DNA from 3 places in the Solibacillus sp. FSL K6-1554 genome. Region 1 is predicted to be linked to each of the others. Evidence: riboswitches for the same ligand, from Rfam matches in the RefSeq annotation. Region 1 holds a riboswitch; each other region holds the start of a gene.

What was found. Region 1 has a riboswitch for lysine ahead of MHB58_RS13870 (aspartate kinase). Riboswitches for the same ligand answer to the same signal wherever they lie in the genome.
Region 2: another riboswitch for lysine. It lies ahead of MHB58_RS09715 (transporter substrate-binding domain-containing protein); the one in region 1 lies ahead of MHB58_RS13870 (aspartate kinase).
Region 3: another riboswitch for lysine. It lies ahead of MHB58_RS01510 (amino acid permease); the one in region 1 lies ahead of MHB58_RS13870 (aspartate kinase).

What each region holds. Positions count from the first base shown of each region.
Region 1 covers NZ_JBBOSS010000001.1:2,779,043-2,790,176, reverse strand. The annotation lists gene MHB58_RS13905 (long-chain-fatty-acid--CoA ligase) at 1-1,507, shown strand, start outside; gene MHB58_RS13900 (TetR/AcrR family transcriptional regulator) at 1,612-2,193, shown strand; gene MHB58_RS13895 (enoyl-CoA hydratase) at 2,208-2,981, shown strand; gene MHB58_RS13890 (electron transfer flavoprotein subunit beta/FixA family protein) at 3,045-3,818, shown strand; gene MHB58_RS13885 (electron transfer flavoprotein subunit alpha/FixB family protein) at 3,875-4,852, shown strand; gene trxA (thioredoxin) at 5,227-5,541, shown strand; gene uvrC (excinuclease ABC subunit UvrC) at 5,676-7,466, shown strand; lysine riboswitch at 7,499-7,677, shown strand; gene MHB58_RS13870 (aspartate kinase) at 7,768-9,000, shown strand; gene MHB58_RS13865 (YslB family protein) at 9,099-9,515, opposite strand; gene MHB58_RS13860 (succinate dehydrogenase cytochrome b558 subunit) at 9,787-10,401, shown strand; gene sdhA (succinate dehydrogenase flavoprotein subunit) at 10,497-11,134, shown strand, end outside.
Region 2 covers NZ_JBBOSS010000001.1:1,987,992-1,999,125, forward strand. The annotation lists gene MHB58_RS09690 (5-bromo-4-chloroindolyl phosphate hydrolysis family protein) at 1-290, shown strand, start outside; gene MHB58_RS09695 (toxic anion resistance protein) at 294-1,406, shown strand; gene MHB58_RS09700 (DUF6501 family protein) at 1,456-1,653, opposite strand; gene MHB58_RS09705 (amino acid ABC transporter ATP-binding protein) at 1,993-2,727, opposite strand; gene MHB58_RS09710 (amino acid ABC transporter permease) at 2,729-3,475, opposite strand; gene MHB58_RS09715 (transporter substrate-binding domain-containing protein) at 3,600-4,436, opposite strand; lysine riboswitch at 4,551-4,738, opposite strand; gene odhB (2-oxoglutarate dehydrogenase complex dihydrolipoyllysine-residue succinyltransferase) at 4,883-6,136, opposite strand; gene MHB58_RS09725 (2-oxoglutarate dehydrogenase E1 component) at 6,230-9,037, opposite strand; gene MHB58_RS09730 (HAMP domain-containing sensor histidine kinase) at 9,353-10,747, opposite strand; gene MHB58_RS09735 (response regulator transcription factor) at 10,753-11,134, opposite strand, start outside.
Region 3 covers NZ_JBBOSS010000001.1:293,047-304,180, forward strand. The annotation lists gene MHB58_RS01465 (ATP-binding protein) at 1-620, shown strand, start outside; gene MHB58_RS01470 (response regulator) at 626-1,315, shown strand; gene MHB58_RS01475 (tripartite tricarboxylate transporter substrate binding protein) at 1,492-2,511, shown strand; gene MHB58_RS01480 (tripartite tricarboxylate transporter TctB family protein) at 2,571-3,035, shown strand; gene MHB58_RS01485 (tripartite tricarboxylate transporter permease) at 3,055-4,581, shown strand; gene MHB58_RS01490 (quinone oxidoreductase family protein) at 4,671-5,648, shown strand; gene MHB58_RS01495 (nitric oxide synthase oxygenase) at 5,769-6,824, shown strand; gene MHB58_RS01500 (restriction endonuclease) at 7,033-7,587, opposite strand; gene MHB58_RS01505 (CynX/NimT family MFS transporter) at 7,649-8,848, opposite strand; lysine riboswitch at 9,004-9,184, shown strand; gene MHB58_RS01510 (amino acid permease) at 9,277-10,734, shown strand; gene MHB58_RS01515 (RNA 2'-phosphotransferase) at 10,991-11,134, shown strand, end outside.

The DNA.
Region 1 (11,134 bases):
GAACTACCTGCGTTCTCTAGGGGTGGAGAAGGGGGATCGTGTAGCAATCATGCTGCCGAACTGTCCGCAAGCGGTCATTGCCTATTATGGTACGATGTATGCCGGTGGGGTTGTCGTACAGACGAATCCGCTTTATACCGAGCGGGAGCTGCAATATCAGATGGCAGATTCCGGAGCAAAAGTGATTTTAGTAATGGATATTTTATACCCGAGGGCAATGAAAATATTACATGAGACTAAGATAGAAAATGTCATCGTTTCAGGAATTAAAGACTATTTGCCTTTCCCCAAAAACTTAGTGTATCCGTTCATCCAAAAGAAACAGTATGGCTTTAGTGTAAAAGTGGAACATAGCGGAACGAATCACCTGTTTACAGAAATTATGAAAATGGCCAAAATGGATAAAATCGAACAAGACTTTGATTTTGAAAATGATTTGGCACTATTGCAATACACTGGCGGTACAACAGGTTACCCAAAAGGTGTTATGCTAACACATAAAAACCTCATTGCAAATACGTTGATGTGTGATGCATGGATGTATAAATGTAAAAAAGGTGAAGAAACAATTTTAGGCATACTTCCATTCTTCCATGTATATGGTATGACAACGGTATTAATTTTATCGGTCATGCAGCAAGGCAAGATGGTATTATTACCGAAATTTGATGCTGAGCAAGCATTGAAGACAATTGATAAACAAAAACCAACGTTATTCCCCGGCGCCCCAACAATGTATATTGGTTTGTTGAATCACCCGGATTTAGCAAAATATGATTTGTCGTCAATTAAAGCGTGTTTAAGCGGTTCCGCTGCATTACCTCTGGAAGTACAGGAAAAGTTTGAAGAATTGACAGGCGGTCGTTTAGTAGAAGGATACGGCTTAACAGAAACTTCTCCAGTTACACATGCCAATCCGATTTGGGATCATCGTATCAACGGTTCAATCGGTTTACCATGGCCGAATACAGAAGCGGTAATTTTACGTTCAGGTGAATCGGAAGTATTGCCTGTCGGTGAAATCGGCGAAATAGCGGTAAAAGGACCACAAGTTATGAAGGGTTACTGGAATCGTCCTGAAGAAACAGCAATGACATTTGCAGATGGCTGGTTTTTAACGGGTGATTTAGGTTATATGGACGAAAAGGGTTATTTCTATGTTGTTGATCGAAAAAAAGATATGATAATTGCAGGCGGATTTAATATTTACCCGCGTGAAGTAGAAGAAGTGCTGTATGAGCATGAAGCGGTTCAAGAGTGTATAGTAGCCGGTATACCGGATCCGTATCGTGGAGAAACTGTAAAGGCATACATTGTTCTTAAAGAGGGTAAATCTGTTACAGACAAAGAACTGAATGAGTATTGCCGTAAAAACTTAGCAGCTTATAAAGTGCCGCGTTTCTATGAATTCCGTCAAGAGCTGCCGAAAACAGCAGTAGGAAAAATTTTACGACGTACACTAATTGAAGAAGAGAAACAGAAAATGGCACAACAAGAAGCAAATTAATTAATTGTTTAGCAAACTATTGACAGAATGCAGAACAAATTATAATATGAAAACATGAATGAATGGTCATTCATGTTTTCATATTTTTTTTGGTGGTGATCTGCTTGAAACGAAACAAACCCAAATATATGCAAATAGTAGACGCAGCAGTCATTGCTATCGCTGAAAACGGCTATCATCAAGCCCAAGTTTCAAAAATAGCCAAACAAGCTGGGGTTGCTGATGGTACAATCTATTTATATTTCAAAAACAAAGAAGATATTTTAATTTCTGTATTCCAGGAAAAAATGGGTATTTTCGTAGAGAATTTACAGGCTATAATAAAAAGTGGGGAAACTGCTTCCGATAAGTTATGTAAAATGATTGAAAATCATTTCCGTGTTCTATCAAGTGATCGCTACTTGGCAACTGTAACTCAACTTGAGCTACGGCAATCGAATAAAGAAATTAGACTGAAAATTAATTCTATTCTAAAAGAATACTTAATTTTACTAGATCAAATTTTAATCGAAGGTATGCTAAATGGTGAATTCAACCAGACGATGGATGTTCGTATTGCGAGACAAATGGTGTTTGGCACAATTGACGAAATTACGACAACTTGGGTAATGAATGAAAATCGATATGATTTATTAGAGCAAGCTCCGAAAGTGAAGCAATTACTGCTAAACGCACTAAAAGCATAAAGGGGATGTAGAGGATGGAGTTTCTAAGTTGGAAAGTAGAAGAAGGGGTCGCAATTGCAACAATTTCAAGACCACCAGCAAATGCACTTTCACAAGGCTTGATCCATGATGTGAATGCACTTTTAGACGCTGTCGAAGAAGATGAAAATGTACGTGTCATCGTCTTGCATGGCGAAGGACGTTTCTTTTCTGCAGGTGCAGATATTAAAGAATTTACGAGCGTACAGTCAGGCGAAGCATTTACAGGATTGGCGAAAAATGGACAAGATGTTTTCGAGCGTATTGAAACATTCAGTAAACCGGTTATTGCCGCAATCCACGGTGCAGCATTAGGCGGCGGCTTGGAACTTGCAATGGGATGCCATATGCGTTTTGTAACCGCATCTGCAAAATTAGGCTTACCTGAGCTATCATTAGGCTTAATACCTGGATTTGCAGGAACACAGCGATTACCACGATATGTTGGTGTAGCCAAGGCAGCGGAAATGATGTTTACAAGCGACCCGATTACAGGGGCTGAAGCTGTAGAATGGGGATTAGCAAACCGTGCTTTTTCCGACGAAGAGCTGTTGCCGGAAACATTGAAAATCGCTAGAAAAATTGCGAAGAAATCACCAATTGCTCTTAAAGCAGCAATCCAAATGCTGAATTACTCGAAACCATCATCTTATTACGATGGAGTGAATGCTGAAGCAAACAGTTTCGGTGAGGTATTTGTTTCTGAAGATGCTAAAGAAGGAATCCAAGCATTTATTGAAAAACGTGAGCCAGTATTTACTGGCAAATAAAAAAATGTATTCTTCCCTGTTTTTTCGGGATTAAAATTAAAAAGCTTTTAGGAGGTCTAGATTATGAATATTTTTGTATTAGTAAAACGTACTTTTGACACAGAAGAAAAAATCGTCGTATCCGGCGGTAAAATTCAAGAAGATGGTGCAGAATTCATCATCAACCCATACGATGAGTACGCAATTGAAGAAGCAATTCAAAAGCGCGACGCATTAGGCGGTAAAGTAACAGTTGTGACAATCGGTGGCGAAGATGCAGAAAAGCAGTTACGTACAGCTTTAGCAATGGGTGCCGATGAAGCGGTATTAATTAATACAGAAGATGATTTAGATGAGCTTGACCAATATTCTTCAGCTTATATTTTAGCGGAATATTTAAAAGACAAAGAAGCAGATTTAATTTTAGCAGGAAATGTAGCAATCGATGGTGGTTCAGGACAAGTTGGCCCGCGCTTAGCAGACCTGCTGGGCATTAACTACGTAACAACAATTACTTCATTGGAAATCGACGGCACGAACGTTAAGATTGTACGTGATATCGAAGGGGACGCTGAAGTATTAGAAACATCATTACCATTATTAGTAACAGCTCAACAAGGTTTAAACGAGCCACGTTACCCATCTTTACCAGGTATTATGAAAGCGAAGAAAAAACCGCTTGAAGAACTTGAATTGGATGATTTGGATATCGATGAAGACGATGTTGAAGTAAAAGTAGAAACAGTTGAAATTTACTTACCGCCACAAAAAGCGGCTGGTCGTGTATTAGAAGGCGATCTTTCTGCACAGGTAAAAGAATTAGTAAACTTACTTCATAACGAAGCAAAAGTAGTCTAATAGAAGTCAACTAGAGTACGAAAATTTTTACGAAGATGGTAATGGAGGGATATTCTATGTCAAAGAAAGTTTTAGTGTTAGGTGAAGTTCGCGAAGGGAGCTTACGTAACGTTTCATTCGAAGCAATTGCAGCAGGTTTACAAATCGCTGACGGCGGTGAAGTAGTAGGTTTATTAGTAGGGGATGCAGTAGCTGATTTTACGCAGGAATTAATCGCATATGGAGCGAGCCGCGTTATTACAGTAGAACATCCACACTTGAAAAACTATACATCTGACGGCTACAGCCAAGCAATTTTAGCAGTAGTAGAACAAGAAAATCCAGAAGCAATCGTTTTCGGTCATACTTCTTTAGGTAAAGACTTATCGCCAAAAATTGCTTCACGCCTACAATCTGGCTTAATTTCAGATGTTACGGAAATCCAAGGAGCTGGGGATGATACAGTATTCGTCCGCCCAATCTATTCTGGTAAAGCATTTGAAAAAGTAAAAATCAAAGATGGTATTATTTTTGCGACAATCCGTCCAAACAATATTCCACCATTAGTAAAAGACGATTCTCGTACTGGTGAAGTATCATCAGTTTCAGTGGATATTACAAATTTACGTACAATCATTAAAGAAGTTGTGCGCAAATCAACTGAAGGTGTAGACCTTTCAGAAGCGAAAGTAGTAGTTGCAGGTGGTCGTGGTGTTAAATCCGGAGAAGGTTTTGAGCCATTAAAAGAGCTTGCTAATTTACTAGGTGGAGCAGTTGGCGCATCTCGTGGTGCATGTGACGCAGAATATTGCGATTACTCATTACAAATCGGCCAAACTGGTAAAGTTGTAACACCTGACCTATACATCGCTGCAGGTATTTCTGGTGCGATTCAGCATTTAGCTGGTATGTCAAACTCTAAAGTAATCGTTGCGATCAACAAAGATCCAGAAGCAAATATCTTTAAAGTAGCGGACTATGGAATTGTTGGTGACTTATTCGAGGTAGTGCCAATGTTAATCGAAGAGTTTAAAGCGCTTAAAGTAAATGCATAATATTTAATTAGGGGCTTCCTTCTTTTGAAGGGAGCTTTTTTTGAAGGAGTTAATGTATATGATGCGGGAAATGGTGCTAATAACTGTATCAGAAATTCCAGTATAAGTTAAAAGATCTTATGTGTAGTATGTTTTCTAATAAAATGCAGGTTTTTTTAAATATCGGAACCAGAGTTTCAAATAAAGAATTAACATGTTCAATCTAAGGGTATATGTCTTCAAATAACTAATAAAAAATGCTAATAAAAATTTATTAAGCATCAGAAAACAACAGTTAAAATCCGGTGCCTTTATATTCCCAAGCATTTTACTACTGTTTAATTGGGAAAACATGCTATACTACAACCATATGTTATTTAAGGAGGCTATTTAATATGGCAATTGTACACGCGACAGATCAAACATTTCCACAAGAAATTTCAAACGGCACAGTTTTAGTAGACTTTTGGGCTACTTGGTGCGGACCATGTAAAATGATCGCTCCAGTTCTTGAAGAATTAGATACAGAAATCGGTAACGATGTTAAAATCGTAAAAGTGGACGTAGATAACAACCAAGGTACTGCTGCTGATTACCAAATCATGTCAATCCCATCATTATTATTATTCGTAGATGGTGAATTAAAAGCAAAAACTGCTGGCTTCATGCCAAAAGAAGCGTTAATCGATTTCATTAACGACAACAAATAATTAAACCATTGGCTATTCAAACGCCAAGGCGCAATTGATATGTCAAAAAGCCGTATGCCGTATAAGGTGTACGGCTTTTTTCTAATACTCCAATCAGTTAAAATAAAGAAAGGACATATTAAACAGGTGAGAAGATGAATGCAATCATTAAAGCAAAACTAGAAATATTACCGAACGAATCAGGTTGCTATATTATGAAAGACCGTCAAGGCACAATTATATACGTCGGTAAGGCCAAAGTATTGAAAAATCGAGTGCGTTCTTACTTTACGGGAAGCCATGACGGCAAAACAGCGAGACTAGTAAGTGAGATTGAAGACTTCGAGTATATTGTGACTTCAAGCGATTTGGAAGCCCTTATTCTGGAACTGAATCTAATTAAGCTGCATGACCCGAAATATAATGTGAAATTAACGGATGATAAAACGTATCCCTATATAAAAATTACGAACGAACGATACCCGCGTATTATTACGACAAGAAAAGTGAAGAAGGATAAAGCAAAATATTTCGGACCGTATCCGAATGCCTATGCAGCAAACGAAACGCGAAAATTACTGGACCGTTTGTATCCGCTTCGTAAATGTACACATCTGCCTAATCAAGTATGCTTGTACTATCATTTAGGGCAATGTTTGGCACCGTGTGTAAAGGACATTGAAAAACAAGTGTATGACGTAATGATCGATGAGATTTCAAAGTTTTTAAACGGAGGAGTCGAAGAAATAAAGCAAGATCTTCAGCAAAAAATGATCGATGCTGCCGAAAATCTTGAGTTTGAACGTGCGAAGGAATTTCGTGATTTGATCGCCCATATCGATCAAATTATGGAAAAGCAAAAAATTGTAACAGATGATTTGAGCAACCGAGATGTATTTGGCTATGCAGTGGAAAAAGGCTGGATGTGTGTCCAGGTATTTTTTGTGCGTCAAGGCAAACTCATTGAGCGCGATGTATCGATTTTCCCGATTTATAATGAGCCGGAAGAGGAATTTTTAACATTTGTCGGCCGTTTTTACGAACAGCCGCATCATTTATTACCAAAAGAAATCTTTGTTCCGAAATCGATTGACGTAACGATTTTACAAAAGCTGTTGGATGTTAAAGTAGTGACACCGAAGCGCGGTTCAAAAAAAGAGCTTGTTGATCTAGCGATGAAAAATGCAGAAATCGCCATTCACGAGAAGTTCCAGTTAATTGAACGTCAAGAGGAACGGACAGTGGGGGCTTGTGAAGCACTTGCCGAAGCGATGCAAATTCCATTGCCGTTAAGAATTGAAGCATTTGATAACAGTCATATGCATGGAGCTGATCCTGTTTCAGCAATGGTTGTTTTTATAGACGGGAAGCCTGCGAAAAAGGAATACCGGAAATATAAAACTAGAGAAGCGGCTAAACATGATGACTATGGTGCGATGCAGGAAGTTATTCGACGCCGCTATACACGTGTATTGCGGGAAAATCTGCCATTGCCTGATCTGATTCTCATAGACGGAGGAAAAGGGCAAATGGAAGTTGCACGAGAAGTAATTGAAGACGAACTTGGGTTAGTCATTCCAATAGCGGGGCTGGCAAAAGACGAAAAGCACAATACGTCCCAGCTTTTATTTGGAACGCCGGCGGAAGTTGTTCCGTTAAAGCGTACAAGTGACGGTTTTTATTTATTGCAGCGCATTCAAGATGAGGTGCACAGATTTGCAATCACATTTTTACGTCAGCAGCATCAGACAAATGCGATTACTTCGGTTCTTGATGGAATTGAAGGTGTAGGTCCGAAGCGAAAGCAGCAACTTATGAAACATTTTGGGTCCGTAAAAAAAATTCGCGAGGCAAGCGAGCTGCAACTGCAGGAGTCCGGTGTTCCGGCAAAATTGGCGGAAGTTATTTATCGCCATTTTCATGAAGCACCATTGAATAAAGAATAGTGTTATGCTAATATTTAAGACAATTCAATATTTACTAAGATAGAGGCGCAGTATTCAATAGTACATTGCTTGAGGAAGAACAATTCCATTGACAGCAATCGAAAGGGGGTCCTGCCGAAGTGAAGTGCGTATTGTTCGCGTAGTTTGCTGGTTTTGCATTTAAGAGATGTAAAACTGTCAGAGCTTTTTGTTCTGGAGGGCTATCCTGAAAACTTATAACTATTTATTTGTATTGACGGCGGCTTTCCATGAACATGGAAAGCCTTTTTTTGTATTCGGTTTTATTCAAGGAGGGGAAAAAATGGAGACAGTTGTAGTAAAGTTTGGTGGTCCGGCATTGACTACACCGGAAAAAATAGTACAGGTGGCTAAAAAAGTGATAAAAGAGCAAGGACGTGGCATAAACTTAGTCGTTGTCGTTTCTTCAATGCCCGCTTTACGACGAGAATTCCGACAATATGCTGCCGAAATTACCGATGAGCCATCGAAACGGGAAATGGATGCACTTGTCGCATCAGCAACACAAATGACAAGTGCAATGCTGGCGATGGCAATTCAGGAGCATGGTGGTAAAGCGGTGTCGCTTGCTGGTTGGCAAACAGGCATTCAAACAAATCAAAAACATGGCAATGCACGGATCAGTCATGTTGATAGTAAACGGATTGAGGAACATTTAGCATTAGGAGAAATCGTCGTAGTAGCTGGTTTTCAAGGAGTTACGGGGACAGATAATATTTCAACATTCGGCAAAGGGGGTTCTGAAACTTCAGCGGTTGCATTGGCGGTTGCTCTTGAAGCAGAGCGTGTCGAGATTTTTTCATCGGTTGAAGGGATTTTCACGGCAGACCCAGAAATTGTTAAAGAATCCAGGAAACTTCCGGAAGTTTCTTATGATGAGATGTTGGAATTTGCAAATTTAGGAGCTAAAATTTTGCACCCACGTGCGGTTGAACTTGCCAAAAAATATAATATACCGCTCATTGTACGCTCTTTCGTACAGGACGTGGAAGGCACTTTTATTAAAGGGGATGTAGACATGGAGAAAAACTTACTTGTACGCGGGGTAGCCTACGAATCGGATATAATTCGTTTGACGATAGGCTATGATTCTTATGAAACCGCGTCATTGGCAGAAGTGTTTAGTGTTTTAGCAGAAAATGATATCAATGTGGATATTATTGTTCAAGCAGTCATTGATGGCGTGAAGCCGACCATTTCCTTTACAATTTCGAAAGATGAGTTTGCGGAAGCTTTACGGGTATTGGAAACTAGTAAACTGTCGCTTGGCTTTAGTTTTGCGGATTTTGAAGTAGGTTTAGCGAAAGTATCTATTATCGGTTCTGCGATGGCATCCAATCCGGGAGTAGCCGCACGCATGTTTGCACGCTTGGGTCGCGAACATATTCCTGTAAAAATGGTCAGTACTTCAGAAATTAAAGTGTCTGTAGTTATCCCACAGGATGAGATGGTTCGTGCTGCGAATGTGTTGCATGAGGAATTCAATTTGGCGATGAAAGAAGTAACCGTTTCTTAAGGTAATAGCTGGAAATGAGCTGTAATGGCTTATTTCCAGCTTTTTTATTGAGTAAATTTGCTGCTTCAGCAATAATATTGATTATGATAAGGTGAAGGCTAAATCTTCTCTTTTAAATCCCATTTCAACGTAAATTTTACGACATGTTTGTCATTATCTTTTTCTTCATAGCATTCCGTCAAATAGCCTAGCTGCTTTTGTTTTTGTTCTGCTAAAAAGCCAGCTTCAAGACGGAAGCAACGTTGTACAATATTGAGTGGCAGTTCTTCTGTCGTCAAAAGTATGTAATGAAGTTCGTCCTTCGTTTCTTTTTCCAAAACTAACTGGCCCCAGCCAGCTTCCAAAAAAAATGAAGGCAGTTCATCCATTGAAAACAATGGAAACTTTCTTGCAATTTCTTTACCTGCCCAATATAAAACATCTTCTTCATGCTTACCTAGAATAGAAGGAAGAAGATGGTCACGAATGATTTCGTACCCAAAAGTTGGAATCGTTTTCATTTTGTACCCTTCCATATAAAAAACCTCTTTCATAAATTTTCTTATAATTTTCATTCTTTCATGAAAAAATGAGTTATAAGCAGAAAAAACGGTTCTCAAAACAGCGTAAAACCGTCTTTAAAATGATTATAAAATATCCCGCGTTGCCTTGACGCTAGTATCTGTTGAGAGTACAATGGACATGTCATAATATTGTACCATGATGAAATGCGCAGTCAACATCACAACTTTTACAAATTTGAGACGTTGTGCATGTGTATTTCAAGTACTAAGGGGGGTAACAGTTTTGTCGAAAGATCGTGAATTTTTATGGCGCCGCTTACACTCGTTATTAGGTGTAGTTCCTGTCGGGTTGTTCTTGGTGTTCCACTTATTTCTGAACTTCACTGCAGTTGGCGGTGAAGAAACTTACAATAACGCAACAGGTGTTATGGAATTACTTCCACATTCGTTGTTGTTAGCGATGGAATGGATCATTATCTATATTCCATTAATGTTCCACGGATTCTATGGAGTGTATATTGCATTTACTGCAACTTACAATACTGGACGCTTCAGCACATTCCGTAACTGGATGTTTGCACTGCAACGTTTCACAGGTATTTTCCTTGTAATCTTCATTGCGTGGCATATTTTCCAAACACGTATCCAAAAAGCATTCGGTACTGAAGTTGAATTTAATATGATGGTTGAAATCGTTGACAATCCATTAATGTTAGTATTCTACATCTTAGGTATCGTTTCAGCAGCATTCCACTTAGCAAACGGTTTATGGTCTTTCTTAGTAAGCTGGGGTATTACGCAATCTAACAAATCTCAACGAATCGCAACTTATGTTACGTTGTTAATTTTCGTAGTATTAGCAATCGTTGGTGTTGCAGCTATCTTAGCATTCGTCTAATCACTTAACTTATTCACTACTACATAGTTAAGATCCTAGATGGAATGAAATATGAGTAAAAGTTTTTAGCAATTAATGAGGAGTGAGAAATAATCATGGCAAAAAGTAAAGTTATCGTCGTTGGTGGCGGTCTTGCTGGCTTAATGGCTACGATTAAAGCAGCTGAAGTTGGTACTGAAGTTGAATTATTCTCGTTGGTTCCAGTTAAACGTTCACACTCTGTATGTGCACAAGGCGGAATTAACGGAGCAGTTAATACAAAAGGTGAAGGGGATTCTCCATGGATCCACCTTGATGATACAGTTTATGGTGGCGACTTCTTAGCGAACCAACCACCAGTTAAAGGTATGTGTGATGCAGCACCTGGTATTATCCACTTAATGGACCGTATGGGTGTAATGTTCAACCGTACTCCAGAAGGTTTACTTGACTTCCGTCGTTTCGGCGGTACGTTAATGCACCGTACAGCATTCTCTGGTGCGACAACTGGTCAACAATTATTATATGCCCTAGACGAGCAAGTTCGTGCACACGAAGTAGCTGGTTTAGTTACGAAGTATGAGCACTGGGAATTCCTTGGTGCGGTGCTTGATGACGAAGGCGTTTGCCGCGGTATCGTAGCACAAGATTTACGTTCTGAAGAAATTCGCTCATTCCGTTCTGATGCTGTAATTATGGCAACAGGTGGTCCTGGTATTATCTTCGGTAAAACAACAAACTCAGTAATCAACAC
Region 2 (11,134 bases), 790 kb from region 1:
CAAACCCTCAAAAGTTTTATGCAGTGGAAGATTTCTTCTATGCACATCTACCTTCAGCCGTACAGCTGTCTGATAAATACACGTTACTGACAAAGGAACAAGTACCTGGTACGGATGTACATTTAGCATTGGAAGATACACGCAGAACGCTGAAAGATCTTCAAATTACAATGGAATCGGATTTAAAAAGTGCCTTATCTTCGGATATCGAAAACTTAAAAATTGAACTCGACTTTGCTAAATTGTCGAATGAAAAGCGTAAAGATCGATTAAAAATCGGCGGTGAGTAACAAATGAATATGACAAATAATCCATTTGATGCCTTTACAGCAAGTGAAAATGTTGACTTGCAAGTAAGTAAAGAACAATTTGCGGTGAACGTTGCAAACAATGCAGCCTCACCGCTTTTCGCATCATTATCTAATGATATGAAACAACGGGCACTGCAATTAGCCCAAAATTTAGAGCCGAAAAATTACGAAACGGTTCTTTCATTTGGTTTACCAGCACAAGAAGCATTGAAAAAATTTACAACACAGATGCTGCAGTATATTCAGCGCAAAGATGTCCGGAAAGTCGGTGAAGTATTATCCGATTTAATGCAGCATTTAGAAATGATTGACCCGGATGCATTAATCGAACAGGAAAAAGGGTTCTTTGCAAAACTCTTCAGCCGACCGACTCAGTCTATTCAAGAGATTATGACCCATTACAACAAATTGAGTAAACGCATCGACCGCTTGAGCATCCAATTGGAATATAACCAAAATGCGTTATTAAACGATTACCAGTTTTTAAATAAACTATATGCAATAAATGAAGACTATTTCCAGGAAATTAATGTTTATATCGCAACATTGGAAATAAAAAAACAGCATATGCGGGATGTTGTCCTACCTTCAATGCAAAAAGAAATTGTAGAAGGACAAAATCCTTTTAAACAGCATGAATTGAAAGACATTGAAATGCAAATCGAGTGGATTGACCGCCGTATGTATGATCTGGAACTATCGCGGGAAGTGGCAATTCAATATGCACCGCAAATTCGAATGATTCAGCAGACGAATCAAATGTTAATCGAAAAAATTCAAAGTTCGATTATGACGACTATCCCTTTATGGCAGTCCCAAATTGCGATGTTATTAAATATGAACAATCAGCGTCGTGCAATACGGTCTCAGGAACGGCTAATGGATGCTTCAGAACAATTGATGCGTAAAAACGGTAAAATGCTGGAACTGTCCAAAAAAGCGTCGAATCGCCCTGCATTATCCCATAGTGATATTGACCGGTTTAAACAGACCCAGATGCAATTATTGCACGATATTGAAGATACATTACGTGTTCATGTAGAGACAGACGAAAAGCGCCATGAAATCGAGCATACAATATTAGAACAGAAATAAAAAAGGAGTGTGAAAAGCCATTATGACTTTTCTCACTCCCTTTTTATTTTTAAGCGAAGTAGTCTTTGTAAAATCCGCCAACTTCACCCGTGTTGTCGATTACAAAAATGAATTCTTCTGTTTCGTTTTTCACTTCATATTCTTTACCTACTGTTAATACGTTTGATACTAAATATTTTGATGCGTCTGTATGTACACACTTTACTGTGCGTATTGTCGGTGCATCTTTCCATTTTAAATGTAGCATGTTGTTCCCTCACTTTTAACTAATATCGATACTCTCCTATTTTATATGATTTTCCTGCCAGTGGAAAGCGCGTTGTAGTAAAAATCAACTTTTCTTGTTTGTTATATAAATACATAGGCACCGAACACATTAAAAATTGATTTAATTTATCGCTGTTTCCGGTATTTGATAGAACTACTATTCCATGTTAAACTTTCAAACAGAGGTGGAATTTATGGCTTTTGGTAGTATTCCAATGTGGTTTTTCGCAATTGTAATTGCTTTTGCAATTGTATTTATTTTAATAAGCGAATGGAACTCACGAAAATAAGCTCGCATTTGACTGCGAGCTTTTTACTATTACCGTAATGTTCGTTTCAAAAACTCTTTTGTCCGGTCGTGTTTTGGGTTAACAAGCAACTGTTCCGGAGGGCCTTCCTCTACGATAACCCCTTTATCCATGAAGACAATGCGGTCAGATACTTCCTTGGCAAACTCCATTTCATGTGTAACGATCAGCATTGTATTTCCTTGGTCTGCCAGGTGGCGCATTACCTTTAATACTTCCCCTACCATTTCAGGGTCAAGCGCTGATGTCGGTTCATCAAACAGCATTACATCGGGATCCATTGCTAATGCACGGGCGATTGCGACACGTTGTTTCTGTCCACCGGATAAATGTTTCGGTTTCGCATTTTTATAGGCACTCATACCGACAAGCTCCAAATATCTCATCGCATTTTTTTCTGCTTCCTCTTTTGGACGCTTCAACACTTTCATTTGGCCAACAATACAGTTATTTAGTACATCCAAATTATTGAATAAATTGAACTGCTGAAATACCATCCCTAAATGTGTACGGTACTTTTCAATTTGATGACCGTCATTTAAAATATTTTCCCCGTTATAGATAATTTCACCTGCTGTTGGTGTTTCGAGTAGATTAATGCAGCGTAACAGTGTTGATTTCCCAGAACCAGAAGAACCGATTAAAGTTACAACTTCCCCTTTGTTTACCTGGAAATTCACATCTTTCAATACTTCATGATCGCCGAATTTTTTATTTAAATGGTTAATATCTATTACAACTGTCATTTTATTCACCATCCTTTTCTAGCTTGTTGCCGGTAATAAGCTCCACTTTATATGAAGAAGGTCCGTCCATTTTCTTCTCGAATAATAGTAAGAAACGAGTTACAGTAAATGTCATAATAAAGTACAAAATCGTTGCGATAAAGAACGCTTCGATATATTTATAGTTACTGCCTGCAATCGAGTTTGCCGTAAAGAATAGTTCCACAACCGAAATAACACTTAATACTGAAGAATCTTTAATGTTCATTACGAACTGATTCCCTGTTGCAGGTAAAATATTTCGTGCGACTTGCGGCAGGACAATATGAATCATTGTTTGCAGGTGATTCATGCCAATCGCCTGTGCTGCCTCAAATTGCCCTTTATCAATCGAAACAATACCGCCACGTACATATTCAGCCATATATGCTCCCGTATTTAAACTAATAACAACAGAAGCTGCTAAAAAGCGGTCAATATCAATGCCTAAGTATACGAGGCCATAAAACACCACCATCGCTTGAACCATCATTGGCGTTCCCCTGAAAATTTCCACATATGACGTTAATATGAAATTAAGTACTTTTAAAACTATTGATTTTACATTCTTTTTACGTTGTGGAATCGTATGCATAATCCCGATAAAAAATCCAATCAGAGTTCCGCAAATTGTCCCGATAATTGCCAATAGAAGTGCAGTCCAAGCACCACGTACGAATAAATCCCAGTTGTTCGTAAACAAGTTCCATGATGATTCTAAAAATGCCATCGCCTTGTCCTCCATTTCTTTCTTTGTTTCTACTATTTATGTATGAAACCATAATTTTAATAGAAAAAGGTTGTCTTCCGTTTGCCGGCAAGACAACCTCATCAAAACTGTTAATGCGACACGATTATTGTGCTGCTGGTTGATTTGCAATTGCGTCTTCCATTAGTTGTTGACGCTCTTCTTCCGAAATTTCAGCTAAAACTTTGTTAATTTGTTCACGTAAATCTGATCCCTTTTTCAAACCTACTGCTACAGCTGTTGACGCTTCGTCTGCTTCGAAGTTTGGCTCAGGTACGATGTATTTAATATTATTCAGTGCCATTTCAGCAGAGATACCTTCTGGACGTTCTGAAACATATCCATCAATCGCACCTGACTGTAATTGCACTCGCATTGCACCAAAATCAGTTGCCGCTACTTGTTTTTGAACACCTTCGATTTGGTCGATTACATCATAATGTGTTGTCGATTGCTGACCTGTAATTTTTGCACCTGCAAAGTCAGGTAACGAAGTTGCATTTGCATATGGACCGTCTTCTTTTACAACAATGACATAGTCACTTGTGTAATAGTTCTCTGTGAAATCAATCACTTCCTTACGTTCAGGCATTGGTGACATACCTGCAATTACCAGATCAATGGCACCTGATTGTAATGATGGAATTAAGCCATCCCAGTCTGTTTTAACAATTTGTAATTCCATGTCCAGACCTTCTGCAATTTTTTTCGCAATTTCCACATCATAGCCTGCTGCAAATTCCTTTGAACTTGCAATTTGAACTCCGCCATTAGCATCATCTTTTTGTGACCAGTTAAAAGGGGCATACGCCGCTTCCATACCAATTTTAATAACTTTCTTGTCTGAATCAGAACCGCTTGTAGTACCTTCATCGCTTGAACCACACGCTGCTAATAATAGCATTGTCATGGCAGTCAATAAAATTAATAGTCTTTTTTTCATAGAAAATCTCTCCTTTTTTGTTAAATTTCGGGGTTCACATATACAAAAAACGACCTAAAAGAAGAACTTTAGGTCGTTTAAATTATAATTAGCCCGAATCCTCTACAGTTCCCATTTTGAGATAGCACAACTCAACCATCAGGGATATAGATGATTGAGACAGTTCTGCAATTGTTCACTGCAGACCCAGCATTGTAAAATTGAGCATTTACAACACTTCGGCGATATTTCCTTCTCTTATATTTCACAGCCAGCTCATGGCTCCATATAAAACTGTTAAGTATCGCGCCTCTACCTCACGAGAATGTGAGGTTTTGATATGAAATTGATATGTTTATATTACATTATTGCGACATTTCCGTCAACAATCATTTTTCTGAAAGTTATCTGTAAAAAAAGCTAATGCGCAATATATAACATATTGCGCATTAGCATATAAGATACTATTAAGAATTTAATAATAAATCTTCTGGATTTTCGATCATTTCTTTAACTGTTTTTAAGAAGCCAACAGAATCTTTACCATCGATGATACGGTGGTCATAAGATAATGCTACATACATCATTGGACGAATTTGAACTTCACCATTAACAGCTACTGGACGGTTTACGATTGAGTGCATACCTAAAATACCAGCTTGAGTACCGTTCATGATCGGTGTAGACATTAATGAACCGAATACACCACCGTTAGTGATTGTGAATGATCCGCCAGCCATGTCGTTTAAGCCTAATTTTTTGTCGCGTGCTTTACCAGCTAATTCCGCAATGTTTTTCTCGATTTCAGCAAAGTTTTTCGCATTTGCATCACGAACTACTGGTACTACTAAACCTTCTTCTGTTGATACAGCAATACCGATATCGAAGAAGTTGTTTAAGTGAATTTCATCACCGTTAATTTGTGCATTTACATATGGATATTTCTTTAATGCTGCTACTACAGCTTTTGTGAAGAATGACATGAAGCCTAATTTAATATCGTTAGCTTTCACGAACTCATCTTGTTTACGCTTACGTAATGCCATAATGTTCGTCATATCAATTTCATTGAAAGTAGTTAACATTGCAGTTGATTGTTTAACTTCTAATAAACGTTTTGCAATTGTTTGACGACGACGGCTCATTTTTTCAACTGTTACACGGTCTGTATCAGCTGCTGGTGTAAAGATCATTGGACCATTGCCTGCTGCTGGAGCTGGAGCTGCTGCTGGAGTCGCAGGAGCTGTACCATGTGCTGCAACGTCTTGAACACGTACACGACCTTGTGGATCAACTGGTGAAATTGCTGCTAAGTCGATACCTTTTTCACGAGCTAATTTACGTGCTGCTGGTGAAGCGATTACACGCTCACCTGAAGTTTCTTCAACTGCAACTGGTGCTGGTGCTGCTGCTTTAGGAGCTTCTTCTTTTGCTGGAGCTGCTGCTGGAGCTTCTTCTTTTGCAGCTGGTGCTGGTGCTGCGCCTTCGCCTGCTTCAACTACTGCGATTACTTGTCCAACTAATACAGTATCGCCTTCTTCAGCTAAAATTTGTTTTAAAACGCCTGCTTCTTCAGAGATAATTTCAGCATTAACTTTATCAGTTTCTAACTCAACGATGAATTCGCCTTTTTCTACGCGATCTCCAACTTTTTTCACCCATTGGGCAATTGTTCCTTCAGTAATTGATTCTGCTAATTCAGGGACTTTAATTTCAGCCACGTTCATATCCTCCTTTAATTACGCTACACATTCATTGTATAGCAAGCCACTTCTATTTTAAATAGAAGCAGCTCTTTTTAAACAAATCATTTATTACTTTTCAAGTGCTTCGTTCACTAATTTAGCTTGTGCTGCTTTATGTGAATCGCCATCGCCTTCAGAAGTAGAGCTCATTGCAGGACGTCCTACATAGCGTACTTTTTTGCCTTCAGCGATATCATATAATGTTTCAAGAACATATGTCCATGAACCTTGGTTTTTTGGTTCTTCTTGTACCCAAACGATTTCTTTAACATTCGGGAAGCGAGCAATAATATCTTTCACTTGTTGTGCAGGGAATGGGTAAATTTGTTCCACACGAATAATGTGTAAGTGATCAAGCCCTTCGCCATCTTTCACACGTTCTGCTAAATCGATCATTACTTTACCTGTACCAAGTACTACTTTTTCAACCGCTTCTGTGTTTTTGCCTAAACCTTCTTGCTCGATTACTTCCTGGAAGCGACCATTTGCAAGTTGTTCAGCAGTAGCTGCAGCAAGTGGATGACGTAAAAGTGATTTTGGAGAAACCACTACTAATGGACGTACACCTTCTGTACCTAATAAAGCAGCTTGACGGCGTAATAAGTGGTAGTAGTTGCCTGCATTTGAACAGTTTGCTACGAACCAGTTATTTTCTGCAGATAATTGCAGGAATCGTTCCATACGGCTTGATGAGTGCTCTGGACCTTGACCTTCATAACCATGTGGTAAAAGAAGTACGAATCCAGATTTTTGACCCCATTTAGCGCGGGCACTTGAGATGAAGTTATCAAACATTACTTGCGCCATGTTTGCAAAGTCACCGAATTGTGCTTCCCATACAGTTAGTACATTCTGGTTTTCTAAATTGTACCCATATTCAAAACCTACTACTCCTGCTTCTGTAAGTGGTGAGTTGTAAACTGTGAATGAAGCCTTTGCACCTTCAATATGATGTAATGGTGTAAATTCAGCACCGTTATTTTTATCATGTAATACTAAGTGACGTTGAGAGAACGTACCACGCTGTGCATCCTGACCAGTGAAACGAACCGGTGTGCCATCTTGCGTAATTGTTGCATATGCTAATGTTTCAGCATGACCCCAGTCAATTTTACCTTCAGTAAACGCATCACGACGTTTTGCTAAAATTTTCCCTAACTTGTTTTGCGGCTCAAAACCATCTGCAAAGACAAGTAAATCTTCATTTACTTTAGCTAAACGCTCAGCATCTACTTTAGTATCGATTTCAGGGAATTCGATTTTTAGTTCTTCCGGCATATTAGGCGTTACATGCTCGTCTTTTTCTGCCATTTCTTTAACATGATCATACGCAGCTTGCATTTCCGCATAAATAGCCGTATCTATAGCTTTTACTTCATCAGCAGATAAAATGCCGGCTTCTGCTAGTTCAGCACCATACAATGCACGAATCGGTTCATGTTTTGATACTAATTTATATGTTTCAGGGTTTGTTACTGTCGGATCATCCGTTTCATTATGACCGTAACGGCGGTAACCGATTAAATCGATAACGATATCCTTTTTAAATTTGGCACGGTATTCCGCTACAAAGCGACCAACAGCTGCCACTGTTTCAGGGCTGTCAGCATTTACATGAATAACCGGAATATCATAGCCTTTTGCAGGGTCAGATGAATAAATAGATGAACGTGAATCATGTAACTCAGTCGTGAAACCGATCATGTTGTTCGCGATAATCTGAACTGTACCACCTGTTGTAAATCCTTCTGTTTGAGAGAAGTTGAATCCTTCTGTTACAATCCCTTGACCAGCGAATGCCGCGTCACCATGTAAAATGATACCGAATGCATTTGATGGATCATGTTTAGCTGTTCCTGCTGAAGATACATCATCTTGAGCTGCACGAACAGAACCGATTACAAGCGGGTTCCCTACTTCTAAGTGTGATGGGTTATAGGCTAATTTAACGTTCAATCCAGAATCATGAGTGTAAGATGCACCCATATGGTATTTAACGTCTCCAGTCCAGCCTTTTGTAATTTCTAATTTACCATCTTCAGGGAAGAATAGATCATTTGAAACATGGGCGAAATCAGAGAACATCATATCGTATGGTTTGTTTAATACGTGTGTTAATACGTTTAAACGTCCACGGTGGGCCATACCAATTCGAACATTTTTTACACCTTTAGTTTCAGATGATTTAATAATTTCATCTAAAAGGATGATTTGTGTGTCTAAACCTTCTCCAGAGAAACGTTTTTGACCAACAAATGTTTTATGAATGAATTTTTCAAAGTTTTCAATGCGTGTTAATCGCTCTAAAACTGCTTTCTTTTCTTCAGGTGATAACGTTGCTTTAAACGCTCCGCCTTCAACTTGAGCTTCGATCCAAGCACGTTCTTCCGGATTTTGTAAATGTGCAACTTCTACACCTATTTTATCTGTATATACAGATTTTAAATAATCAATTGCTTCCTTACCGTTTGTAACACCTGCAGGAACATTTGCAAAAAATACTGATGCAGGAATAGCTTGAAGATCAGCCGCTGTTAAATTGAATACGCTTTCTTCAATGCGTGAAGTGTCTAATTGACGATTTTTTAGTGGGTATAAATCTGCTGCTAAATGGCCGTATTCACGAATTGATTCTGCCAATTTAACTGCTGCTAATACTTTTTTGTAGTCTCCAGTACCTGTTACTGCTGCAGTTGCAACCGGTTGTTGACCATCTGCAAATACAGGACCACCGTATGCTTGGAATAATTCTACTAGTTCCGGTTCTACTTCTTCAGGAGATTGCAGGAATAAGTCATATTGCTCTAATACATAACCTAAGTTAGGACCAGAAAACGCTGACCATGGAGAACCTGCAGGTAATACATTGTTCGACATGAAAATAACCTCCAAATTTTGCCTTATGGCTGTTCCAATAATTTACTTAAAAAAGGATAATATTGTATATTACAATACAAAAATTTCCTTCTTTTGTAAGTAGATAAATTAAGTATTCTCTTTTTATCTACCAAATCAAAGCAAATAATATTTTATCATTCTTCCACACGGACTAAAAGCACATTTATAAACGTCGGAAGAACATTTTTTCCATCTCAATCTTACTACTCTTCACAAAAAATACAACTCTTTTTATCAAATTAAGCAATTTTTTTCGTGAACTATTGAAATAGTAATTAGATTGACTAAAATTATTCATTTTTTAAGAAGTTTTAGGTAAAAAAAGGTACCTTTCTGCAATTTACTTTCTACATCAATTTCCACTTCATATTTATCTGCAAGCATTTTTGTAATACTCAATCCAAGTCCAGTACCTGCAACTTTGTTTGTACGTGATGCATCCACCCGGTAAAACCGGTCGAAAATATGCGGTAAATGCTGTTCTGAGATACCGATCCCATTGTCTTCTAACGTAACTAAGATTGACGATTGTGAATCATTATAATTGATATTCACATTAAGATTCGGAACATTGCTATTATATCGTATACTATTACTCAAAATATTTCTAAAGATTTGCGCTAGGGCATGCTCAGTAATGGAGGCTGCCGATTTTTCGCCAGTAACTGTCAGGTGAAATTCAGCGGCAGGATACAGCTGCAATAATTCTTCTTTTACTTGTTCGTATACTTGTTCTATATCAGCATAAGCATGTTCATCCGCTTGCTCCCTGCGTGCCAATTGTAACAGTTCTTCAATCATTTTTCTCATACGTGCAATTTCAGTAATAGAAGTATTTAATGATTCTTCCATTACTTCCGGTTCATCTTTACCCCAACGTTTGATTAATGATAAATGGCCTTCAATTACTTGAATCGGTGTTCGCAGTTCATGCGAGGCGTCTGCAACAAATTGCTGTTGCTTTGTAAATGAAATTTCAAGTTCATTCATTAATGTACGGTACATATGAAGTAAATCGCCAATCTCATCTTTTGCCGCATAATCAAATTTAGGCTGTGCAGTAAAACCGTTTTTTCTGACAAAGCTCATTGCGTCCCGTAACTGGACAAGCGGTTTCATTAACATATTTGCCAAGTAGTAGCTGATCATAACCGAAAATAAAATGGCACCAAAACCAATAATAAAAATCGTCGTCAAAATATAATTCATCATCGATTGAAATGCGGCCAACGGATGAATTAATTGCATAATCCCTTGAAATTGTCCGATTTGAACGACTCGGTGGATGACATAGCTTTCGGATCCTGCAATCGTCTGTTTTTCGATCATCGTCGAAAAATAATTTTGATTTTGTGGCAGCTGTGCAGCCGGTGCCGCATCATTAATTCGCATTACTTCAATACCATCCAGATTAAATACGCGTACCGTTTGTTCCTGATTTAAAATGGCTTTCATCAAAGCCGTGTTATTCTGCAGTGCCTGTACTGTAACAGTGTTGCCCTGCGATTCAAAATAGGTTGTCATATCATCGACCGTCCGCAATGCATTTTTCTCTTCATTATGAATAAGCCAGGTTTGCAAAGCGATATACAGTACGACAGATATTAGGGCATAGCTTACAAAGATCGTTACACCTACCGCAAGCATCCACTTTGATTTTAAAGAAAGGTTCAAAAGTTTGTTTTTCATCATCCTCACCCGCGCATCACATAGCCAACCCCACGTACAGTTTCAATGTACGGAGTATGTTCTGTTTGCAGTTTTGTACGCAAATGGCGAATATATACATCGACTACATTAGTTTCTACCTCAGTATCAAATCCCCAAACCTCTTCTAAAATACGCTCCCGTGTACATACAAGGTTTCTGTTTTCCACAAGTAATTTCAATAAATCAAATTCTTTTCTTGTAAGTTCGATTTTATTGTTTTCAAATATTACTTCATAAGCATTGACGTCGATTTCCAACTCCCTTAAAATGAGTTGTTTAGATTTTTGGGCAGGCTGCACTCTCCTTAAGATTGAACGGATCCGTGCCAATAATTCTTCTATCGCAAAAGGCTTCACGACATAATCA
Region 3 (11,134 bases), 2.5 Mb from region 1:
AAGTAAAACAGTATATCGAATCGTTACGGGCACAGACACATGAATACAATAACTTTTTATATACGATTTCAGGGTTGATTCAACTGAAGGAATATGATGAAGCCCTCTACTTGATTCATTCTGAGCGACTTGGGAATCATGCGTTAATATCCTTTTTAAACGAAAAAATACAAGATACGTTTATTTGCGGTCTTATCATCGGGTTTTATAATAGAGCGAAAGAATTAAAGGTTACGTTATTACTAGATGAAGATAGTTTTTGTGGGAAACTGGGTCAACATCTTGAAAAGCATTTACTTATTTCAGTCCTAGGGAACTTGGTAACAAATGCCTTTGAAGCAGTAGAGCATTTAGATGAAGAAGAACGTATCGTACGAATTTATATTTACGAGGATGAAAAAGAAGTCATTTGTGAAATTGAAGATTCAGGGAATGGAATCGATCAACAAGTGATCAACAATATATTTGAAAAAAAGCAGTCAACAAAAGACAAAGAGCATCGGGGTTATGGCTTGTTTATCGTCGATGAAAACCTGAGAAAATTAAATGGATCAATTGCAATTGAGAGTGGAGAATTGGGTGGGGCACTATTCATTTTTTCAATTCCAAAAGAGGGGTGAGTCGTATGGGGAATACAATTGAAGTACTAATCGTTGAAGATGATATGCGGATTGCTCAAATACATGAAAAGTTTCTTGAGCAAATTGATGGTTTTAAAACGATAGGAATGTCCCATACAATTGAAGAAGCAAAAATTTGGCTGGATACAATAAAGCCGGAATTGATTTTGCTGGATATTTACTTTGCCGATAACTTGGGGACAGAACTAATCGATTATATTAAGCAAAAGGATATGGATACCGATATTATTTTAATTACGGCAGCAGCGGAGGTTGAAATTGTAAAAAAGGCATATGCGAGCGGTGTGATTGATTTTTTATTAAAGCCTTTAACACTACAGCGTTTTAAAGAATGCCTTCTCAAATATAAAGAGAAAAAAACAATACTTAGCTCAACCGACCGCTTACAGGCTGAGGATATAAAAAAACTGTGGAATAACCTTACATATGCGGGTGAACTGGAAAAGGGAAGCAACCCTAAAGGCATTGATTCTGTTACAAAAGAAAAAGTGGTGACCTATATTCAAAATTGCGATGAAGGAATTACTGCTGAAAAACTTGGCAAAGAAATAGGGATAAGCAGAACTACAGCGAGGCGTTATTTGGAGCATCTAATGGATGAAAAAGTAATTTTTGTTGAGCATATTTATGGCTACGTCGGCAGACCAGAGCGCCGGTACTTTATAAAAAAATAACAAACAAGAGTATGTCGAATAGGGACATGCTCTTTTTTATGTCGTGAACAATATGAACAATATAGACACTATGAAAATAAAAGACAATAGTTTCGTTATATATAAAAAAGACACAATATCCTTTTTAATTAAGATAACGCTTACATAACGCGTGAGACAGAAGGGGGACTATTTTTATGACAATGAAAAAGAAGCTGTTAACTTTATTTTCAGCAGCGGCGTTAACACTGACATTGGCAGCGTGTACTGATAGTGAGGGGACATCATCAGGCGATAAAGACTATCCGACAAGTAACTTAACAATCGTAGCACCATCCGGGGCTGGCGGGGGATGGGATTTAACATCTCGTTCGATTGCAAAAGTTATGAATGAAACAAAATTAATCGAAAAACCGATAACAGTAGAAAACAAACCAGGTGGCGGTGGTGCCGTATTCATGGCATCTTACGCGACAAAAGAAGCTAAAAACGACCATATGTTAATGGTAAAATCACCACCGATTTTAATTAATAACTTAAAAGCTGAAGGGAATAGCCCTTACGGATATAAAGATACAACACCTTTAGCACAGCTAACGAAGGATTTTGGTGCAATTGTTGTTCGTGCTGACTCTCCTTACGAATCGTTAACCGATTTATTGGATGCTATTAAGGCAGATCCAACAGCGCTTACAATGGCTGGCGGTTCCGCTCCAGGTTCAATGGATCACTTAGTTACAATTTTACCTGCATATGAGTACGGCATTGATCCAAAAGCCGTAAAATATGTTTCTTATGACGGCGGCGGGGAAGCGATGGCCGCATTATTAGGAAATAATGCCGATGCGATCGGAACAGATATTTCAACTGTAACACCTTATGTGAAGAGCGGTGACGTTCGAGTATTGGCAGTTACATCACCGGAAAAGATAGCACTTGAAGGTTTGGAAGAAATCCCGACATTATATGACTTAGGGATTGAGGCAGAGTTCACAATTTGGCGCGGTATTTTCGGACCTAAAGATATGTCTGATACTGCAAAGGATTATTGGATCGAAAAACTAACAGAGTTAAACGATAAAGAGGAATGGAAAACAGAATTAGAGCGTAACGGCTGGGCTCAAGATTTCCGTGTAGGTGATGATTTCGTGAAATTCCTTGAAGAACAAGAAGGAACGATTACTGAAATTTTAACAGCTTTAGGTATGCAAAAATAATGAAATCTTGATGTGGGCATATTTATTGCCCACATCTTCATTACAGGAGGTGTACAACGTTGAATTTAAAATTTGACCGTGTTGCTAGTGTTGTATTTTTAGTGCTAGGAATATTAATTATCGTCGAATCCCAAAAAATATCTACAAGTGCGTACGGCTCTCAAATAGGCCCGAGTACATTTCCGTTTGGATTAGGAATAGCTCTAATTATATTAAGTATTTTGCTATTTTTTGAAACGATTCGTCATCAGGCAATGTATAAAATTGCTGAAGATAAGGAAGGGGAGAGCTTCTCTAATTATAAGCGATTCCTGATTATTTTTGTTTCAGCGGTTGCTTATGCATTTTTGCTTGAAAAACTAGGTTATTTAGTTACGACCTTTGCATTTTTATTAATCTCATTTCAAACACTTGAACGAGGAAAGTGGGTTAGCTCCATCATAGTGGCAGCCGCATTTTCTGTAATTATTTACTTCGGCTTCGTCAACGTATTAGGCGGATCATTGCCTAAATTCCCACTCTAAATAGAAAGGAGGAATTTATTTGTCAACGATACAGTACTTACTAGATGGCTTTGCAATTGCTTTTCAATGGCATAATATTTTATTCGCATTATTAGGTGTAATTATTGGAACAGCTGTAGGCGTACTACCAGGAATTGGCCCAATGAGTGGGGTTGCATTATTAATTCCTGTTACGGCTACATTAACGTCAGGTTTACCAATAGAAATGGCTGCAACTAGTTCAATCATATTACTGGCGGGAGTATACTACGGTGCAATGTATGGTGGATCTACAACATCTATTTTATTAAATACACCAGGCGAATCTTCTTCAGTTGTTACGACGCTGGACGGATATCAAATGGCACGGCAAGGAAGAGCTGGAGCCGCCTTATCGATTGCGGCAATCGGATCTTTTGTCGCGGGTATTATTGCGTTAATCGGATTGGTTTTATTAGCCCGACCATTATCTAAAGTAGCGATAAATTTTGGTCCGGCAGAATATTTTTCACTAATGCTGTTAGGATTGGCAGCGGTAAGTGGTTTAGCGGGTAAATCGATTACGAAGGCATTAATTATGACGGTTCTGGGCCTATTATTAGGAACGATTGGAATAGATGCTGTTTCAGGAATTGCCCGATTTACATATGACCAACCGGTTTTATTTAGTGGAATTGAATTTTTAACAGTTGCAGTAGGTTTATTTGCATTAGGTGAAGTATTTAAAACGATTTTCGAGAAGGATGGCAACGATGAACCAATCGCGAAAATTAATCGCATTTTACCTACAAAACAGGATTTAAAAGACAGTGCGGCACCAATTACACGTGGCTCATTCCTTGGTTTCTTTTTAGGGGTGCTACCAGGTGCAGGAGCGACGCTTGCTTCATTCTTTGCTTATATTACAGAAAAGAAAATCAGCAAAAATCCGGATTCATTTGGTAAAGGAAACATTGCCGGGGTTGCTTCTCCGGAATCTGCAAATAATGCGGCGTCGGGTGGAGCGATGATTCCGCTTTTAACATTAGGAATCCCGGGATCAGGAACGACAGCTATTTTAATGGGTGCGTTCATTATGTACAATATTCAGCCAGGTCCATTACTATTTGAGGAACATCCGGATGTAGCATGGGGATTAATCGCGAGTATGTTCCTTGGAAACTTAATGCTGCTTGTATTAAACATGCCGCTAGTTCGAGTTTTCGCTAAAATCATCCAAACACCGAAAAGATTTTTACTGCCTATTATTATTGCCATTTCATTCTTTGGTGTATATGCAGTTCAGTATACGACGTTTGATTTATTCCTATTATTAGGATGCGGTATTGCAGGTTATTTCTTTGCGAAAAATGATTTCCCTGTGGCCCCATTAGTTTTAGCGCTTGTGTTAGGACCAATGATTGAGAACAACATGCGTCGCGCATTAACAATTTCCAATGGAGAATACAGTATTTTCGTAGCAAAACCACTTTCATTAGTCTTTTTAATTATTGCAGTTTTATGGATACTGATTCCAATTCTTATGAAATTACGTGGGAAAAATGTAATTATTAATGAAGAAGGATGAGTTAAGCTACTAAGTGTTGTTTAACGAAGAGTTGCCGTCCGAATCCGGGCGGCTATTTTATTTGAAATAAATAAAGGGGAGTGCGTGAAATGAAAAGTGTGCGTCAATACAAAGCAGGAACGGCAGATGTTTTAATTTTGGAGGATGTAGAAATACCTGCCATTCAACTGGGAGAAGTATTAATACAGGGGCTATATACGAGCGTAAATTATGCAGATATTAAAACGCGCATGGGGAGTAAAGGTCAGAGTACATTTCCGATTACATTAGGCTTAGATATTGTAGGGCACGTCATCGAAAGTAAAAGTTCTGCATTTCAGAAGGGAGATTATGTTTTCGCATTCCCTAATGGGGGTTCTTATCAGCAAGTAGTAGCCGCGAAGGAATCATTAACCTTTAAAATTCCCGAAACAATCGATCCATTACAAGCCGCAGCACTTCCAACCGTGACAATATTATCTGAGATATTACTTAAACAAATTGGAGATGTACAAAAGGAAGATACAATTGTCGTACATAGCGCTGCTGGTGGTGTGGGGACAATGCTTGTGAAGTTGGCAAAACATTATGGTGTGTCAAACATCATTGGAACTGTCGGTGATTTAAGGAAGAAAGATTATGTTCTGGGTATAGGTGCTGATGATGTGTTTACTTACGACAGCTTTGTAGATGGCGTTAAGCAACATACTAATGGTAAAGGGGCACAAGTGATTTTTGATTCGGTCGCTGGTGATGTTACAAAGGCAAGTCTTGAATGCTTAGCTAATTTTGGCACATTAGTGCAGTTTGGAAACAGTAGTGGAAAAGCTGGTGTAATATCAACAAGCGATGTGCACAATAGCTGCCGAAACATAAAAGGTTTCAGCTTAGGTACAACTCGTAAGGAGGCTCCTGCTCGCCTTGCTCCTGTTGTTGAGCGGATTATTCCATTGTTCGAAGGTGGACAATTAAGCGTTCCAATTGCGCGAGTCTATGATTTAGAGGAAGTTCAGGAGGCGCATCGCCTAATCGAAAGTAGAAAGCATCAAGGTAAGATTTTAATTCGCCTTATAAAAGATGAAAATTAAAAGATACAAACATTATGAACAATTTTAGTCATATATGAAAAATACATGTTTTAACCGGTTGTTGTATTGTTGAGATTCCCTATCGAAGGCGCGAAAATGGGATTAGAAGGGGATGAAACAATGGCAACAACGACTACAGTATTGCATGAACGAATAGAATTCCTAACTTTATATAAAAAAGAAACAAAGCAGTCAGAAGAGTGGCTGAAAGAACGGAAGAAAGAGGCGCATCTTCCTGATTTCACCTTAACGACAGATGAGCTTACGCACGGTGCACGGGTTGCATGGCGCAACAGCAATAAATGTATCGGACGCCTGTTTTGGAATAGCTTAAATGTGTTTGATCAGCGCCATTTATTAAATGAGGTCGAAATTTATGAAGCGCTTCTATACCATATCGATTTTGCGACAAACAACGGAAAAATCAGACCGGCCATTACACTGTTTGACCCGAAACGTGTACGGGTGTGGAACCACCAGCTCATTCGCTATGCAGGCTATGAGACAGATGATGGGATTGTTGGAGATTCGGATTCGATTGAGTTTACGAAAATATGTGAAAATCTCGGTTGGCAAGGTGCACGTTCAAACTATGATGTTTTACCGCTTGTCATTCAAGTAGATAACCGGGAGCCAATGTTTTTTGAAATTCCTGAAAAGCATGTGCTGGAAGTGGCGATTACTCATCCGGATTATGATTTTTCAAAGTTAAATATGAAATGGTATGCAGTACCGATTATTTCGAGTATGCGTTTTAATATTGCGGGCGTTGATTTTCAGGCAGCGCCGTTTAACGGGTGGTATATGGGGACGGAAATCGGGGCGCGCAATTTGGCGGATACGTACCGCTATAATTTTCTGCCGAAAGTGGCGGAAGCAATGGGATTGGATACTGCAATGAATGCGTCGCTTTGGAAGGACCGGGCACTCGTAGAACTGAATGTTGCGGTGCTTCATTCGTATAAAAAAGCGGGCGTAAGTATTGTTGATCATCATACTGCTGCCCAGCAGTTTCAGCTGTTTCAAAAGCAGGAACATACAAGCGGCCGGGAAGTAACAGGGAACTGGGTATGGCTTGTCCCGCCATTATCCCCTGCAACGACCGACCTGTATCATGAACCGATTGCCAACACGATTAAAAAACCAAACTATTTTTATCAGCAGCAGTCCTACTAAAAATAAGGGTGGGACATAATCTAATTGATTTCCATTTCGGGACGTATTCCGCGGGCGTGAGTCCAACATGATGGTGAAGGTTTTAGCTTATGTTCCTTATAATCAGTGGGGATGAAGAACCCCCCCACTGATTGAAGTTTCACTTTATCAGCAACAGTCCTACTAAAAAGAGGTGTGCAGGAAGCGAAAGCCTCTGCACACCTATTTCTTACCTTTTATTTAACATAATTTGAATCAATTCATCTCGATCGATTAAATAAACGTCATTGATGTCGGCAAGTTTTTCGGCCTGGCGTGTAAAATGACTGTTTGTGACAACCCATGCCTCTGTTGCTTCATACATTTTTACTGCACCGATAATTTCCTGTACCGCTTTTACACCGACAGTACCGGAATAGCGTTTTGCCTGGACTGCAATAATATCTTTTCCGTCCTTTAAAATAAGGTCGGCACCGTAGTCACCGCTCGTAGCGGTATAGCTCACTTTAAATCCGCGGCGCTTAAATAATTCGCCTAAAAATCTTTCAAAATCTTCACCGGTCATTTTATCGACTTCGCGAATTCCGGACTTCCGCAATTTCCTCGTCTTCAGCGATTTCAGCCAAATTTTAAACGCGATATATAGAACGAAATAAGCGACAATTCCCATACCGATGCCTTCAGCTGTTTTCGTTACATAAAAACCAGCTGTACCAGCCGATGCGATGAAAAATAGCGGGATTACTGGCAGGCTTTTTTTATTCCGTCTTCTCTTTTTACGCAATAGTTCTGTACTCCTTTTATTTACTACGGTTATTATATCATAAAAGGGTACATATGTTTGGTTATATTGTACGATTGTCTGAGCTCATAAAGGAAGCCAAAAACAATAGAACAGAAATGAGAATGAACAGCACAATCGGGATTGTCCAGCTGTCCGTCAAATCATGTGCAAAGCCGAACAAAACTGGCCCGATTGCGGCAACAAAATAACCGATTGATTGTGCGAAGCCGGAAAGTTCAGCTGCATCATAGGCTGTCTTTGTGCGCAATGAAAATAACATCAGCACTAAACCAAACGAAGCCCCTCCTGCAAAGCCTAATAAAATCATCCATACGACAGCAAGACTTGTCCATTCCATTAAGACACCAGTAAAACCGACTAAGTAACAAATCGTAAAGAAAATGACGATCGGACGTTGAGAAGCGATTTTCCCTGCAAGAATCGGAATAATAAATGTCATCGGAATTTGTGCAAACTGCATAACGGATACCATCCACCCGGCCGCTGTAGCATCAAGGCCCTGGCTAATGAAGATTTCCGGCAACCATGCAGACGAGCAGTAAAATATGAACGACTGGAATCCCATTGCTCCAGCGACTGCCCAGGCAAGCGGCGACCTCCACATTTGCGTTTTCTTAGTCTGCGATGTCGGCATATTTAATGCAATTTTTTCCTGGCGCAAAATCGGCAGCCAGATTAGTAATGTAAGAATCCCTAAAATAATTGTAATACCTGCTGCGATTTGCCATCCTGCGTTTGCCGCTATAGGGTAACTGAAGCCTGCAGCAATTCCGGAAGAAATGTTCATTGAAACGGAATAGATCCCTGTTAATAATCCGATATGTAATGGGAATTTCCATTTGAAATAGCTAGGGATAAGAACATTCCCGAATGCAATTGCGACCCCAATTAATATTGTTCCTATAACGAGTAAAGACGTTGCCCCTAGCGAACGCAGTAAAATCCCTGCACAAAGTAAAATGACGGAATAAAATAATGTCCATTCAATCCCAAACTTACGGGCAATGCGTGGTGCAAATGGTGATACAACCGCAAAGGCAATTAAAGGAATAGTCGTTAAAAAGCCTGCAAGAAAGTTCGATATCCCAAGCCCTTCACGTATAAATGAAATAATCGGGCCGATCAATGTAATCGGTGTACGTAATGTGGTCGCAAATAAAAATACGGCTACCATAAAATAGATGAGCGGTCGGTTGGATAGTAGTTTTTTGCTATTTTGATTAACTTGTTGTGTGTCCATTTTCGATTCTCCTTTTGTATGTTGATATATATTAGAGTAGTGTGAATACTCATAAAAAACAGAATAAAGGTGAAGCCATTGCTATCAAAAAAATATTATGTTAGACTTTTAATCATTGATTCAATTAAATTAAATAAAACATTACCTCATGTAAATTATGAGGTAGAGGTCGCAATCATTAAGACTAGTATAGCTGAGATTAGGAAGAATCGGTGAAGCTTTATGAAAGGAATGGTTGCCGAAGTGTTATTTTTCTTCTTGAAAATAATGCTGGGGCTGTTTCCGATAAGGAACAGAACTGTCACATGTGTGAGCATGTGTTGAGCTATCTTTCAAGTTTGATGAGGTGTAACTATAACCATCACAAAAACTTGTGGTGGTTTTTCTTTTACACTTCACCAACAAAACAAAAAGGGAGTTTTATATTCATGAGTGAGATTAAAATAGATCAGCTCGGTAATAATAACGGGTTGAAAAAAAGTTTAAAAAGTCGCCATGTAACGATGATTTCGCTTGGCGGAACGATCGGTACAGGTTTATTCTTAGCATCAGGTGGTGCCATTGCACAGGCAGGTCCTGGTGGGGCATTGCTCGCATATGCACTGATCGGCGTGATGGTGTATTTCCTAATGACATCATTAGGGGAAATGGCTGCCTATATGCCAACATCCGGTTCGTTTAGTACGTATGCAACAAAATTTGTTGATCCTGCTTTAGGCTTTGCGCTTGGCTGGAACTATTGGTACAACTGGGCGATTACAATTGCAGCAGAAATTGCGGCCGTTTCGTTAATTATGAAATACTGGTTCCCGGACAGTTCTTCAATGTTATGGACCATTTTATTTATCGTAGTTGTTTTATCATTTAACTTAGCGTCTGTAAAAGCTTTCGGTGAAGCGGAATACTGGTTTGCGATGATTAAAGTCGCAACGGTAATTGTCTTCATCATTGTCAGCTTCTTAATGATTTTCGGAATTTTAGGCGGGAATGATCCGGTCGGTTTCACGAACTTCTTCAAAGATGATGCACCGTTTAATGGCGGTTTCCTGGCATTGTTCGGTATTTTCCTTGCAGCCGGTTTCTCATTCCAAGGTACAGAAATGCTTGGGGTAACGGCAGGGGAAACAGATGATCCAGGCAAAAACATTCCAAAAGCAGTTCGTTCTGTATTCTGGCGTATTTTGCTGTTTTACATTTTCGCGATTGGTGCAATTGGATTACTGATCCCGTATACGGATTCACGTCTTTTATCTGAAGATATTGCGACAAGTCCATTTACCTTAGTATTTGAAAACCTAGGTGTGGCGTTTGCGGCATCTGTTATGAATGCCATTATCTTAACGGCTATGTTATCTGCAGGGAACTCAGGATTATATGCAGCTAGTCGTATGCTTTATCAGTTAGCGGTAGATGGAAAAGCGCCGAAACTTTTCATGAAAGTAACATCGCGTGGGATTCCAATGTATGCACTTTTAGCTACATTAGCAGTCGGTTCGTTAGCATTCCTGGCATCGTTTTTCGGTGACGGTGTTGTCTACATTTGGCTGTTGAATGCTTCCGGTATGTCCGGCTTCATCGCATGGCTCGGCATTGCCATTAGTCATTACCGCTTCCGCCGTGCATATGTCGCACAAGGACATTCATTGAGCGATTTACCGTATGTATCTAAATTCTTCCCATTCGGACCGCTATTCGCGTTTGCCTTATGTATGATTGTCGTGCTAGGTCAAAACTATATGGCATTTACGGGCGGAACAATTGACTGGTACGGTGTCGTCGTTTCATATATCGGCTTACCATTGTTTGCCGCTTTATGGTTTGGCTACAAATTTAAACACAAAACGAAAGTCGTTCCTTTACAGGACTGCGATTTATCAAATAAATAATTAATTAATTTCTGAAACGCAATGTGAGCTTATAGGCTTTCATTGCGTTTTTTGTTGTATGAGGATTATTTGTCCTGGAGTGAGGAATATACAGAGGGAGTGAGGAATAAGTGAGAGTTATTGAGTATTATGCTAGACTGATTGAGGATAACCAGTATATAACTGAGGATTAAATTTCCCGAGTACGATTGCTGCAACAGTGGTATTATAAAAGAAATAAAAAACGAGTAACGCTGAAGAATAAGGAAGTGAAAACATGCCTATTTCAAAAGGTTTCTATAAAAAAGTCTATCCTTGGTTAACAGGGGAAGATAATAAAAAGGTGATGTATCGACCGTTTCTCACAAAAGGGAACCCGTACAAATCCCGTATTTTCCTAGTAAGCTCGCATGCGGTGCCG